DNA from 4 places in the Streptomyces lancefieldiae genome. Region 2 is predicted to be linked to each of the others. Evidence: riboswitches for the same ligand, from Rfam matches in the RefSeq annotation. Region 2 holds a riboswitch; each other region holds the start of a gene.

The links. Region 2 has a riboswitch for cyclic di-AMP ahead of RM812_RS01640 (M23 family metallopeptidase). Riboswitches for the same ligand answer to the same signal wherever they lie in the genome.
Region 1: another riboswitch for cyclic di-AMP. It lies ahead of RM812_RS11945 (C40 family peptidase); the one in region 2 lies ahead of RM812_RS01640 (M23 family metallopeptidase).
Region 3: another riboswitch for cyclic di-AMP. It lies ahead of RM812_RS19175 (M23 family metallopeptidase); the one in region 2 lies ahead of RM812_RS01640 (M23 family metallopeptidase).
Region 4: another riboswitch for cyclic di-AMP. It lies ahead of RM812_RS28770 (transglycosylase SLT domain-containing protein); the one in region 2 lies ahead of RM812_RS01640 (M23 family metallopeptidase).

What each region holds. Positions count from the first base shown of each region.
Region 1 covers NZ_JAVRFH010000009.1:168,557-172,075, reverse strand. The annotation lists gene RM812_RS11955 (helix-turn-helix domain-containing protein) at 1-666, opposite strand, end outside; gene RM812_RS11950 (ATP-binding protein) at 880-1,371, shown strand; gene RM812_RS11945 (C40 family peptidase) at 1,435-1,908, opposite strand; cyclic di-AMP (ydaO/yuaA leader) riboswitch at 1,912-2,054, opposite strand; gene RM812_RS11940 (ATP-dependent Clp protease proteolytic subunit) at 2,506-2,832, opposite strand; gene RM812_RS11935 (ABC transporter permease) at 2,950-3,519, opposite strand, start outside.
Region 2 covers NZ_JAVRFH010000001.1:309,394-312,912, reverse strand. The annotation lists gene RM812_RS01645 (SGNH/GDSL hydrolase family protein) at 1-651, opposite strand, end outside; gene RM812_RS01640 (M23 family metallopeptidase) at 892-1,770, opposite strand; cyclic di-AMP (ydaO/yuaA leader) riboswitch at 1,775-1,932, opposite strand; gene RM812_RS42990 (GH36 C-terminal domain-containing protein) at 2,261-2,572, opposite strand; partial or broken gene RM812_RS42985 (hypothetical protein) at 2,647-2,826, opposite strand; gene RM812_RS01630 (tyrosine-protein phosphatase) at 3,145-3,519, shown strand, end outside.
Region 3 covers NZ_JAVRFH010000018.1:28,866-32,384, reverse strand. The annotation lists gene RM812_RS19185 (M16 family metallopeptidase) at 1-491, shown strand, start outside; gene RM812_RS19180 (M16 family metallopeptidase) at 488-1,876, shown strand; cyclic di-AMP (ydaO/yuaA leader) riboswitch at 2,067-2,231, shown strand; gene RM812_RS19175 (M23 family metallopeptidase) at 2,244-3,008, shown strand; gene RM812_RS19170 (GntR family transcriptional regulator) at 3,197-3,519, shown strand, end outside.
Region 4 covers NZ_JAVRFH010000037.1:11,405-14,923, forward strand. The annotation lists gene RM812_RS28765 (polyprenyl synthetase family protein) at 1-459, opposite strand, end outside; cyclic di-AMP (ydaO/yuaA leader) riboswitch at 1,172-1,339, shown strand; gene RM812_RS28770 (transglycosylase SLT domain-containing protein) at 1,344-1,835, shown strand; gene RM812_RS28775 (HAD family hydrolase) at 1,842-2,651, opposite strand; gene RM812_RS28780 (GNAT family N-acetyltransferase) at 2,929-3,519, shown strand, end outside.

The DNA of each region.
Region 1 (3,519 bases), on a different contig from region 2:
GCCGGTGACACCGATGTGCGCCCCGGCGGCGAACGGCAGTACCTGGAGCCGGACATGGGGGAGAGACGCGGCCTCGACCAGGCGCGCCAGCTGACGGGACATCACCCCGGGCCCGCCCACCTCCCGGCGCAGTACCGCCTCGTCCAGGACCGCGCTCAGTTCCAGGGGCCGCTGCGCCCGCAGCACGTCCTGCCGGGCGAGCCGGACCTCCACCAGCGTGTCCAGCCGCTTCTCGGGCAACCCGTCCACCGCGGCGCGGGTCACCGCGCGGGCGTACTCCGGCGTCTGCAGCAGGCCGGGGACCACCGTGGTCTCCAGCGTGCGCATCGCGCTCGCCTGGGACTCCAGGCTGATGAAGTCCCGGTACGTCGGCGGCAGCACCCCTCGATAGGCGTGCCACCAGTGGTTGCGGCCGCCCGTGTCGTCGGAGCCTGCCAGCATCACCAGTAACTCGCGCAACTGGGCGTCGTCCACCCCGAAGGCGTCCAGCAGTAACCGCACATCGGCCGGTTTCGCGCCGCTGGTCCCGGTCTCGATCCGGCTGACTTTCGACTGGTGCCAGCCCACCAGTCGGGCCGCCTCACCGCTGGTGATCCCCGCCGACGTGCGCAGGGCGCGCAGTTCGGCGCCCAGCTTCCGGCGACGCACCACGGGACCGTGCTGCATGGGCCACTCCCTTACTCCCTATGGTCCGCCCGAATACGCTCTGCCGTCGCAGAGTTCACCGCTTCGAGCGACAGATATATGCATATCTTGGGGGATCGCCGTCCTTCACCGCCCTGGGGTGGCAGTCTGGCGGCGAAGCACCAGTCCGGGACCGTACTCGAACCATCCGCTCCGTGTCGGACCGCGGTCCCGGGGGAAAGGGACGACGTCTCCATGGCAGACCATCTGGAAGCATCCGTCACTCTGCCGAGCGATCCCGCCTCGGTGGCCGCCGCGCGCACCTATGTGGTCGGCACGCTGGCGGAGTGGGGCCTGCCGGCGGACACCGAGGTGTCCGACACCGTCCGGCTCATCGTCTCCGAGCTTGCGACCAACGCGGTCCAGCACACGCTCGGACAGTCCCCCACCTTCACGGTGGACCTCGGGCTCGACCGTCGGTCACGGCTGCGCATCGGCGTCACCGACAGCCATCCCCGCTTCCCCAAGCGCCTGCCCGCCGCCGTCCAGCAGGACAACGGCCGGGGCATGGTGATCATCCGCTGGCTGACCGCGGAGTGCGGCGGCAAGCTGAGAGTCCGGCCCACGCGTGAGGGCGGCAAGACCGTCTCCATCGAACTGCCCTGGACACCCCTGGGCGGACCGGTGACCCCCGAACCGGTCACGGCCGCGGGACAGGTCGTGGGCGGCCAGGAGCCTCAGCCGTGAGGCGCCTCGGCGGCACACGGGCAGGTGACGACGGGTCAGGGCACCGTCACCTGCCCGGGCCCGCTACTTGACCCGGCCGTACCAGACGCTGCTGGTCCAGATCTTCTCCAGGCGTACCACGGCCCCGGTCTTCGGGGCGTGCCAGATCCTGCCCTTCCCGGCGTAGATGCCGACGTGGTAGACGCTGCTGCCCGAGTGGAAGAACACCAGGTCCCCGGACTTGCGATTCTTGGCGGAGACATGACGCGTCTTGTTGTACTGCTGGGCCGCGGTGCGCGGCAGCTTCTTGCCGGCCTTCTTGAACGAGTACAGCGTCAGGCCCGAGCAGTCGAACCTGCGTGGACCGGTGGCACCCCACATGTACGGGGAACCTTTCTTGGAGGCCGCGATCTTGAGGGCCTTGGTCGCATGGGTCGCCGCCGCTGCTTCGGAGGCGGCACCGGGGACCACGACGGATCCGCCCATGGCGGCGAGGGTGAGAGCTGAGGCCGTGCCCGCGCGGGCCATCAGGGACGGGACACGATTGAGCGTGGACATGCGCAACCCTTCGTCAGCCGCCTGTGAAGGGTGACCTGTCGGATTCGGGCTGGCGAAGTTGCCCGGCCGCACGAGTGCGGCTTCACCCCAAGGGCTGCTCGGCCCGGCGCCTCTCGCGGAGATCACCGTTCCGGCGGCCCGTCGTGCTCGGGTCCTCCACTCCTGCCGATCCACTCCTGTCGACCGGTCGTCCGGGCGGCGGCAGGACTCGGCGTCCGCCCGGACCGCCCCGCCGCTGCGGCGGGGGCTTGTCGTCAGTCACGGATCTTGTCTCCTCCGGTGGGAAATTCCCAACGGGACGTGCACTTTGTGTTGTTACTCGCCGTTCATCCGTTCGGGTGGGCGCATCCGGGTTCGAGCCACCGCCGAGTGCGTCGACGAACCGGGGACCTGCGGCGCAACGACTTGTTCCGCTGACCGGGAGGACACGGTGCGCAACTTCGGCCGGTCGGAAATCGGGGGTGTTCCTACGCCGAAAGGGGGTACGCCGTTTGGTCCGTTTCGGGCCCCTGCCGCCTGAACCGCCGGAAACGGCGGAAGCCTGACGCGCGGTCCGCCGTTCCCCGCTCGAGCACCCGAAGCCCAGGTACAGGTCGATCAGGTCGGCCTCCGCGCGGGTCGGGGCGGGCAGCGGCGGCGGTTCCGGTGGCAGCGTCGGCGGCTCACCTCAACGCCGGACGTCGGGAGCGTGGCCCTGCGGCCGGGCGCCGTCCGGTCCACCGGGCCGTGCTCCGGGGCCTGGTGCGCGTCCAGGTTCGCTGCCCGCTCGATGTCGGTGTTCACCCGCTCGGGAGTGCGGCCCGTGTGCCGTACGGGGATCCGCTCCAGGCGGGCGCGGATGTGGGCGAACGCGTCGGCGTGGAGGGCCGGATCACTTGCCTTCCCCTCCTTCGGGCCGGTGAACGGAGGTTGACTGGGCGTCACCCGGACGCCCCGGCAGTACGGCGCGCCGGCCCGGGGTGCCCGCCGCCGGCGGCCCCGCGGCGGAGGGACCGGCCTGCGCCGGGCAGCAGCACACCCTGGTCACCCCGGGCGCGGCCCTCAGACCGACCGGGCCGGCGCCGGGGCCCGGTCGGAGACGGGCGCCTCGCTGTGCGCGCGCCGGCGCAGTGTGCCGCCGAGCAGGACCGCACCCAGACCCAGTACGACCCACCACGTCAGCGTGAACACGGGTCCCGTGGCCGCGGCGCCGTCGAAGAAGGAGACCGAGCGCAGCAGTGAACCGCCCGCCCCCGGCGGCAGCCACTGGCCGATCGCCCCGGCCGGCCGGGGCAGCATCTCCGGGGCGGAGGCCACTCCCGAGAACGCGTTGCCCAGCAGCACCACCAGCAACGCGCCCAGGCCGATACCCGGCCGCCCGAGCAGCGCCCCGAGCCCGGCCGGGCCCGCGGCCACGGCCAGCGTCGACAGCCCGAGGACCCCGGCCACGGCCCACCAGTCGCCGGTGACCACCCCGAGCCAGCTGTGCGTGATCGCCGTCGCCACCAGGCCGGTCAGTGCGGCGGCGCCGACCAGTGTGCCCACCGCGCGCAGGCCGCGCAGCCCCAGCAGGGTCACCGTCGCACCGGCCGCGACTCCGGCCAGCGCGAGCGGCAGCACGCTCGCGCTCAC
Region 2 (3,519 bases):
GTCGTCCCGCCGGACGTCGAGGGTGCCGCGGGGCGGCAGCGGCGGCCAGGGCTGGTCCGGGTCGGCCGGGATGCTGAGGCCGAGGACCTGGCCCGCGCGCAGCGCCACACGTGTGTGGCCCTCCGCCGAGAGGTGCAGCCGGTCCGCGTCCCACGCCCTGCGGTCCTGGACGCTCCGGAGCGACCAGAGGTCGAGCACCGGGCAGCCGTAGCGGTCGGCGACGGCGCGCACGTGTCCGTTGTACGTGGCGATCTTGCCGCGCAGATGCTTGAGGACGGGCACCTTGCGGGTGTCGAACCCGGTCGTCACCAGGACGGTGCCGGCCGCGGCGGTCAGCGCGGACACCGCCCGTTCGAACCGCTCGGCCACCTCGTCGGGGTCGGTGCCGGGCCGGATGATGTCGTTGCCGCCCGCACAGAACGAGACCAGGTCCGGTGCGAGTTCGACGGCCCGCGGGACCTGCTCCGCCACGATCTGGTCGAGCAGCCTGCCGCGCACGGCGAGGTTCGTGTACGTGAAGTCGCCCTCGGGGCGCCGGTCCGCGAGCAGGACGGCGAACCGGTCGGCCCAGCCGACGAACGCCCCGTCGGGGCCGGGGTCGCCGACGCCCTCGGTGAAGCTGTCCCCCACCGCCACGTACGACCCGATCACTGCTCTGCTGTCACTCTTCGAATCGTCTGCCACATCGGCCCATGATTCACCGTGGAATGTGACCTACGCGACCGTAGGAAGGGGTTGACGGGCGGTGAGAAAAACCACGCCTAAAGTGTTCGTCAATTCCGGAATACGCGGAAGACCGACGACAGGCCGAAGACGGACCGTAGGCCGAAGGCCGGACCCGGGGATCGGGGTCCGGCCTTCGGTGGCGCGGAGGCCGCGCCGAAACCGGCGTCAGACCGAGACGCCGTGCGAGCGCAAGTAGGACAGCGGGTCCACGTCCGAGCCGTAGTCCGGCGTGGTGCGGATCTCGAAGTGCAGGTGCGGGCCGGTCACGTTGCCGGTGGCGCCCGAGAGGCCGACCTGCTGGCCCGCCGTCACCGACTGGCCGGCGGAGACGGAGAGCGAGGACAGGTGGGCGTACTGGGCGTAGTGGCCGTCGGCGAGCTTGATGACGACCTGGTTGCCGTACGCGCCGCCCCAGCCGGCGGAGACGACCGTGCCCGCGCCGACGGCCTTGAGCGAGGTGCCGGTCGGGACGACGAAGTCCGTGCCGGTGTGGTAGCCGCTGGACCACATGCTGCCCGACTGGTGGTACGGCGTACCGACGCTGCCGCCGGCGACGGGGGAGGTGTAACCGTTCGACGACTTCTCCGGCTCGGTGCTGTCCGACGCGGCGCTCTTCGGCGCGGTGCTCTTCGGCGCCGCGGGCTTCTCGGCGGACTCGTCCGCGGCCTTCTGGCCGATCGACAGCTCGAGGCCCGGGTGGATCAACGCCGGGTCGGAGCCGATGACCTGGCGGTTGTCCGAGTAGAGCTTCTTCCAGCCGCCGTCGACGTGCTGCTCGTCAGCGATCTTCGACAGGTAGTCACCGCTCCGCACGGTGTACGTCGTCGCGCCCGAGTTCTTCCCGGCGCTGTTCCCGGCGGCCTGCTCGGCCGTCGTCGGGAGGGACTGCGCGGCCTGCTCGGAGACGGACTGCGCGGGAGCGGCCTGGGCACCGGCGGCACCCATCAGCGGGAGGGCGAGCGCGGCGCCACCGGTTCCGGCGACGGCGAGGGTTCGGGTGAGGCGCATGGCCCTGGTACGGCGGTGCTTACCCTTCGCGGGCATGGCGGATTCCTCTCCGGCGCCTGCGAGGTGAGCTGTCGGGTGCGGGCTGGAGATGCCCGGCCGCGCCGAAGCGCGGCTTTACCCCGAGCCGTTCCGGGAACCGGAACAGGCAGTGGTACCTGTGGGTCCCCCGCTCCTGCCGGGTACGGGTGATGGATGAGTGGGGCTCCGGTCGGCGGCAGGATTAGGCGTCCGTCCGGATCGGTGGTGAACGTAAGGGACCAGGACTCCCAGGGACAAGCGTGACTTTCCTGGGGCGGGACTTTCATGTGATCCATTGCGGGAATCGCCGGTCACACTCCGTCGATTTCACATGCGGCCCTTCACGTAAACGGCCTTGAAAACCGCCAGAATTACGTGAGCATGACGAACAACGCACCGTCACGGATATGACGCTGCTCACCCGAGACCGCCCCAGCCTCTTTTATTCCAGAGCGAGTTGGAAGGAAGGCGTCAATTTCGGACAGAAGAGCCAAAAGAGTCAGAAGGCTCAGATGCGGCGCAGCCGGATGACCGTGGCGTCGAGGTCCCCACGCAGAGCGAGGCACACACCGTGGTGCAGCGGGACCGCCCCTCGATGCACTTCACCCGTTTCACGGCATGCGTACGGTGCTTCCGGGTCGAGCCCGCGCCACCTCGGCGCGGGTACGGGCTCGCCGTGGTGCTGGGCCTGCAGCCGGGCGAGGACGGCGGTCCCGTCGCCGAACACGTACTGCACGGCACTGAGCCCGCCCCGCGGAGGCCGCAGCCGGTAGAGGTCGCCGCGCCGCACGAGGGGCCGGATCCCCTCGTGGAGAGCCACCGGTCCCGGGCCTCGGCCGGCTCCGCCTCGGTCCACTTCGTGAGGTCGCCGCCGATGCCGACCCCGGCCATCGCGCTGACGAACCGGAAGCGCAGGGAGCCGACCCGGCCGTTGCGCATGGCGTTGGGGGCTGTCGGTGACCCAGGCGGCCGTGACCCGCGCCGGGTGGATCCGACTGAGCCCTCCTGGACGGCGAGTCGGTCGAGCGGGTCGGTGTTGTCAGACGTCCACACCTGGTCCGTGCGGGCGAGCACCCCGAGGCGCCGGGAGCGCGATGCGCGGGCCCCAGTGGAGATGCACGAGCTCGTCGCGTCCGGTGAGGTGAAGGGCGTAGGCGCTGCCCGGTCCGGTGCGGAGCCAGGTGCGGCCGTCTTCGGAGATCTCCGGCATCAGGCCCCCACAAGGAAGAAACGGATGCGAACAGGTTCGCTCAGATACCAACATCGTTGCCACTGGTGCGGTCCTCCCGCAATGCCCTGTGGACAACTCATTGCCCCAGGCAAGAGATGCCGTATCGTCGAGTGGCGCCCGTCGTCGAGCAGCGCCGGCGGGGCGGAGTGGGAGGAGCCCCCGTGACGCAGCAGGTCCCGTCGACCGAGCCCGAGCTGGCCGGTGTGCGCAACTTCCGCGATCTGGGCGGACTGCCCACCGTGGACGGGCGGCGGGTGCGGCAGGGGGTGCTGTTCCGCAGCGGTCACCTGGCGCACGCCACCGGGGAGGACACGGCGTTCCTGGCCTCACTGGGCCTGCACACCGTCTTCGACTTCCGCAACGCGGCCGACCAGAAGCTCGAGGGTCCGGACGTCGAGCTTCCGGGCGTGCGCAACGTGAACCTGCCGCTGAGCGATCCGGCCGACGGCGCCGAGTTCTGGAAGATGGTCCGCGACGGCGACCTCGACCAGCTGCGCGAGATCCTGGCGGACGACAAGGGCGCCCAGCGGATGATC
Region 3 (3,519 bases), on a different contig from region 2:
CCCGCCTGTACAACCGGCTGGTGCGGCGCGACCGCACGGCCGTGGCCGCCGGGTTCGGCCTGCTGCGGCTCGCCGGGGCGCCCTCCCTGGGGTGGCTGGACGTGAAGACGTCCGGTGACGTCGAGGTGCCGGTCATCGAGACCGCCATCGACGAGGAGCTCGCCCGGTTCGCCGAGGAGGGTCCCACGGCCGAGGAGATGGAGCGCGCCCAGGCCCAGTTGGAGCGCGAGTGGCTCGACCGCCTCGGCACGGTCGCCGGCCGCGCCGACGAACTGTGCCGGTACGCCGTCCTGTTCGGCGACCCGCAGCTCGCCCTCACCGCCGTGCAGCGGGTGCTCGAGGTGACGGCCGAGGAGGTCCAGGAGGTCGCCAAGGCCCGCCTGCGCCCCGACAACCGCGCGGTGCTCGTCTACGAGCCCACCGCCCCCGCCGACGAGACCGCCGCCGACGAGACCGACGCCACCGACGAGAACGAGGAGGCGGCCAAGTGACCGAGCTCGCCACCATGGAATTCCACGCGCAGCCGCAGGCCGGTGAACCCAAGCCGTGGGCGTTCCCGGCCCCCGAGCGCGGCAGTCTCGCCAACGGCCTCACCGTGCTGCGCTGCCACCGCCCCGGCCAGCAGGTCGTCGCCGTCGAAGTACTCCTCGACGCACCTCTGGACGCCGAGCCGACCGGTCTCGACGGCGTCGCCACGATCATGGCGCGCGCCTTCTCCGAGGGCACCGACAAGCATTCCGCGGAGGAGTTCGCCGCCGAGCTGGAGCGTTGCGGCGCCACCCTCGACGCGCACGCCGACCACCCCGGCGTCCGGCTGAGCCTGGAGGTGCCGGCCTCACGTCTCGCCAGGGCACTCGGCCTGCTCGCCGACGCCCTCAGGGCGCCCGCGTTCACGGACAGCGAAGTGGAACGGCTGGTCCGCAACCGCCTCGACGAGATCCCGCACGAGCTGGCCAACCCCTCCCGCCGCGCGGCCAAGGAGCTCTACAAGCAGCTGTTCCCGGCCGAGGCGCGCATGTCGCGCCCGCGCCAGGGCACCGAGGAGACGGTCGCGAGCATCGACTCGGGAGCCGTACGCGCCTTCTACGAGAAGCACGTCCGCCCCGCCACGGCCACCGCCGTGGTCGTCGGCGACCTCACCGGCGTCGACCTCGACGCGCTGCTCGGCGACACGCTGGGCGCGTGGACCGGCTCCGCCGCCGAGCCGCGCCCCGTGCCCCGGGTGACCGCCGACGACACCGCCCGGGTCGTCGTCGTGGACCGCCCCGGAGCGGTCCAGACGCAGCTGCTGATCGGGCGCACCGGCGCCGACCGGCACGACCGCGTGTGGCCCGCGCAGGTGCTCGGCACCTACTGCCTGGGCGGCACCCTCACCTCCCGCCTGGACCGCGTCCTGCGCGAGGAGAAGGGATACACCTACGGCGTACGGGCTTTCGGCCAGGTCCTGCGGTCCGCCCCCGACGGCACGGGCGCCGCCCTGCTCGCCATCAGCGGCTCCGTCGACACCCCCAACACCGGCCCCGCCCTGCAGGACCTGTGGACGGTGCTGCGCACGCTCGCCGAGGGCGGACTCACCGACGCCGAGCGCGACGTCGCGGTGCAGAACCTGGTCGGGGTGGCGCCGCTGAAGTACGAGACGGCGGCGGCCGTGGCGAGCACGCTGGCCGACCAGGTCGAGCAGCACCTGCCCGACGACTACCAGGCCACGCTCTACCGCCAACTCGCCGCCACCGGCACCGTGGAGGCCACGGCGGCGGTGGTGAACGCCTTCCCGGGGGACCGACTGCTGACGGTCCTCGTCGGTGACGCGGCGCAGATCAAGGAGCCCGTCGAAGCCCTCGGCATCGGCGAAGTGACCGTGGTGGCCGCCGAGTAGGGCACACGAGCGCGGCGGCCCTGGTGACGAATGCGTCACCAGGGCCGCCTTTTGTCCGAATTGAGGGAGTGGCTGCCTGTCTGCCCTGTGGCATGCGCTACAAAAAGCCTGTTGCGTTTGAGGATTGAAGGCAGCCGCGTTTAGCGTCGTCCGGGCTGTTCGTCAGGCAGTGCGCCGCACCCGCGGCACCGGACAGTCATCGCCGAGTCCCCGTACGGCGCGAGCCAGGGGAGCCGGGGACCCATCGCAGTCCCTGGGGTGAATCGGATGCCCGCGCGTGCAGCGAGGGGGTCCGTAGGAGACCTTCCTGCTCCGAACCCGTCAGCTAACCCGGTAGGCGAGAGGGAAGGAAAGGAACAGCCTCTACATGGCGTTCACGCGCGCCACCGGGAAGCACCGCCGTCCCAGCCGGGTGCACCGCACCACCGCCCGCGCGGCGGGTGTCGCGGCCCTCGCCACCACCGGCGTCGTCGGCACCCTCGCGGCTCCGGCGCTCGCCGCCGAGTCCGAGGCGGAGCAGAGCGGACTCACCCCGGTCGTCACCATCGGCGACTCCGTGGCCGACGAGATCGACGCCCAGGCCGCCGCGCAGAAGCAGGCAGCCCTGGACGCAGCCGCCCGAGAGGCGGCCGAGGAGGCCGCGCGCGAGCGGGCGGCCGAGGCGGCGAAGGAGGCGCGCGAGGCCAAGGAGCGCGCCGCGCGTGAGGCGGAGCGCGAGCGCCTCAACACCTTCGTGTCGCCGATCACCGCCTCCTACGTCTCCACCGCCTACCGGGCCGGCAGCTCCCTGTGGTCCTCCGGCAGTCACACCGGCATCGACTTCCACGCCTCCAGAGGCACCTCCGTGCACGCCGTCGGCGTCGGCACGGTCGTCGAGGCCGGCTGGGGCGGCGCGTACGGCAACCAGGTCGTGATCAAGATGCACGACGGCACCTACACCCAGTACGGCCACCTGTCGTCCATCGGCGTCTCGGTGGGCCAGTCGGTCGTCCCGGGCCAGCAGATCGGCCTCTCCGGCGCCACCGGCAACGTCACCGGACCGCACCTGCACTTCGAGGCCCGCACGAGCCCCGAGTACGGCTCGGACATGGACCCCGTCGCCTACCTCCGCTCCCACGGCGTGAACGTGTGACGACGGACGGTACGGCAACCGAAAGCCCCGGCTCCCCGAGCCGGGGCTTTCGGATTTCCGGGCGCGGTGCTGTCCAAAAAATATCCATGAAATCCGCCGCGCCGTCCGAATGCCAGCCCCATTGGCCTAGAGTCACGGAACACACGTCCATCGTCGACGTTTCACGGGGATTAAGACGGAGGTCGGTCATGCGTATTCCGGCGCACTCGGTGTGCACGGCGATCCGGGACGACATCGTCGCCGGCGTCCACGGGCGGGGCAGCCGGCTCACCGAGGAACTCCTCGCCCGCAACTACGGCGTCTCCCGCGTCCCCGTCCGCGAGGCGCTGCGTACGCTGGAGGCCGAGGGGTTCGTGGTGACCCGGCGGCACGCGGGCGCGTGCGTGGCGGAGCCGACCGCACAGGAGGCCGCCGACCTGCTGGAGACGCGTACGCTCCTGGAACCCCTCGGCGCCTCCCGGGCCGCCCGGCGCCGCACCGAGGCCCACCTGAAGGTACTGCGCGGGCTGGT
Region 4 (3,519 bases), on a different contig from region 2:
GGTGACCAGCCGCTCGAACGCGAGGGCCTGCACCCGGACCGCCTCGGGCCCGAGGTCGGCGAGGATCTGGGAGGCGCGGGCGAAGAGGAAGTCGCCGGTGAGGACCGCGACCGAGTTGCCCCAGCGGGTGTTCGCGCTGGGCACCCCGCGCCGCACGGCGGCCTCGTCCATCACGTCGTCGTGGTACAGCGTGGCGAGGTGGGTCAGCTCCACGACCACGGCCGAGGGCACGATCCCGGGGGCGTAGGGGTCGCCGAACTGGGACGCGAGCATCACCAGCAGTGGCCGGAACCGCTTGCCTCCGGCACGTACCAGGTGCTGGGCGGCCTCGGTGATGAAGGGAACCTCGCTTTTGGTTGCCTCAAGCAACCCTTCCTCGACAGCCACCAATCCGGCCTGGACATCGGCTTCCAGAGCCTGGTCCCGCACGCTCAGCCCGAACGGCCCGACGACGGTCACGAGGGGTCTCCTGTCTGCTGGTGTCTACTGGCGATTACCTGGCTTGTCGATAGGTCGCTGCCACCACTCGAGCCAGCGTATCCGGTCACGTTTCGATCACCGCTAGCGCCCACCGTTACAGGCCGGTCGGTATCGGATCATGCGCGCTATGTTTTTGATCAGCTGATATGAGCAGATATTGATCGACATCACTCGAGGGTCTCGATACGGGGCACGGTGGCCGGAAGCCGCCACCGAAGATCCCATCACCGCTCCCCGGGGTCCGCACTCCGGGAGCGTCACCCACTCGGCACACACACCCCCCTCCCCCTCTCGAACGGATGCCCGCACAGCATGCGGGAACACCCGCAGGGGCGCGACACGAGACACGAGGAGCGGTCGGCCGGGCCGGACCGCCGGCCGGCTGCCGACGCCCTCACCACCGGCAGCCGGTTGACGCCCAGTTGGGCCTAATGCCCGATTTGCCACTCTTCTCGGGTCCCGTGAGTTGGCTCACGTCGCCCCACCCGTCGCCGACCCCGCCGCGAACCGTGTCTCCCCTTTGCCCCGTAAGCCAGTTGAGGCTTGGCAACCGCAAAGGATCAAGCACCCCAAACGCCCCAGAACAAGGTCAACAGGCACGTTGGGTGATTCCTGCACTTGTTTCGGACATGTGCTCTCGCATACGTTCCCGGCCAGTCGGGCGGACGCCGAATCCTGCCACCGCCGGACGCACAGTCATCCACCAACACACTCGCAGGCAGGAGCGGGGGACCCAGGTAAGTCGCCGCGCCGGTCACCACCGGAGCGGCTCGGGGTGAAGCCGTGCCCGACAGGGCGCGGCCGGGCACCTCCCCGCCCGAACCCGACAGCTCACCTCGCAGGCGTAAGGAGAGGGACTCAACATGTCTGCCAACGGTCAGAACCGTCACGCCCGGACCACCCGCCTCGCCCGCAAGCTCGCCCTGGCCGGCACCGGCGCCGCCGTACTCGCCCTGCCGCTCATCGGCGCCACCGGCGCGTCCGCGGCCACCCCGGCCGCCGCCACGACCGCCACCACGGCGACGACGACGTACCCGAACAACCTCGACGGCTGGATCCGGGAGTCGCTCGACATCATGGCGCAGCACGGCATCCCCGGGTCGTACGAGGGCATCCACCGCAACATCATGCGGGAGTCGTCCGGCAACCCGCTCGCCATCAACAACTGGGACATCAACGCCGTCAACGGCACCCCGTCCAAGGGCCTGCTCCAGGTGATCGACCCGACCTTCCGGGCGTACCACGTGGAGGGCACCTCCTGGGACCCGTACGACCCGGTCGCCAACATCACCGCGGCCTGCAACTACGCGGCCGACCGTTACGGCTCGATGGACAACGTCTTCGGCGCCTACTGAGCCGCACTAGGACATCGCGAAGACACGCTCGAGGACGACGGCCACGCCGTCGTCCTCGTTCGTCAAGGTGACCTCGTCGGCCACCGCCTTGAGTTCCGGGTGGGCGCCGGCCATGGCGACGCCGTGGGCCGCCCAGTGGAACATGGGGATGTCGTTGGGCATGTCCCCGAAGGCGATGGTCCGGCGCCGGGACAGGCCCAGGTGCTCGGCGGCCAGCGCCAGACCGGTCGCCTTGGTGATGCCGCACGGCTGGAGTTCCACCGTCCCCGGCCCCGACATCGTGACCGTCGCGAGGGAACCGACCACCGTGCGGGCCGTCGCCGCCAACTCGTCGTCGGACAGATCGGGATGGCGCAGCAGCACCTTGCTGATCGGCGCGCTCCACAGCTCGTCGCGCCGCTCGACCCGCACCGCCGGCAGCGTCGGGTGGGGCATCAGGTACCCCGGCTCGATGAGCGTCAGGCCGTCGACGCCGTCCTGGTCGGCCGCGGCGTACACCTGCCCCACCTCCGCCTCGATCTTGCCGAGCGCGGTCTCGGCCAGCTCCCGGTCCAGGGTGACCGACCACAGCATCCGGTGCGCGCCGGCGTCGTACACCTGCGCGCCCTGTCCGCACACCGCGAGCCCCGTGCAGCCGAGGCGGTCGAGCAGGGCCCGCACCCTGGGCGCCGGCCGCCCGGTCACCACCAGATGCCGCGCACCGGCCTCACCCACCCGCGCCAGCGCGGCCAGCGACCGGTCGGAGACGGTGTCGTCGCCGCGGAGCAGCGTGCCGTCGAGGTCGGTGGCGACGAGTGAATACGCGGTGCGGTCCATGATCAGAGAATACGGACGCCGCACCTGTCCGACTCACCGGCGATCGCATCCGAACGAGGACGCACGACTACGTACGACAAGGCGCGAGGACGGCGCGAGGACAGCCCGAACGTGTCCGAAACCTGTCACATCATCGGCTACAGCCGGTTAAAGGCCTGTGCACCGATTGGCAACAACATCTGCCGCTACCTACCCTGCGGGGCGGCCCCGGGGGTACCTTCCTGTTGTCCAGGGGGGACTTGATCGGGGGGTCGGGTTGAACGGCGGACGTGTACGCGTGCTCAGGCCACAGGAGCTGGGCGAGGGGGAACGGCAGCACTGGCGCGAGCTGCGCGCCAGGTCGACGGCGCCGCGCAACCCGTTCATGGAACCGGAGTTCACCGACGTCGTGGGCCGGGTACGGCCGCGGGCGCGGGTGGCGGTGCTGTACGACGGCGGTGAGGCGGCCGGTTTCCTGCCGCACGAACGCGGACCACTGGGCCAGGGCCGGGCGATCGGGCTCGGGGTGTCGGACTGCCAGGGCGCGGTGCTGCGCCCGGGACTCACCCCGGACACCCGCCAACTCCTGCGGGCCTGCGCCCTGTCGAGCTTCGCCTTCGACAACCTGGAGGCGGAGCAGGAGCTGTTCGTGCCGCACGCCGCCGAGGAACACACCGCCTACGTCATCGACGTGGAGAAGGGGTACGAGGCGTACGAGAGCGTGCTGCGCGCCCAGTCGCCGAAGTTCCTGAAGACCACCCTCGCCAAGGAGCGCAGGCTCGGCCGCCAGGTCGGGGACGTGCGCTTCGTGTTCGACGAGCGCGAACCGGCCGCGCTGCGCACGCTCATGGAGTGGAAGTCGGCGCAGTACCGCAGGACGGGCCGACGG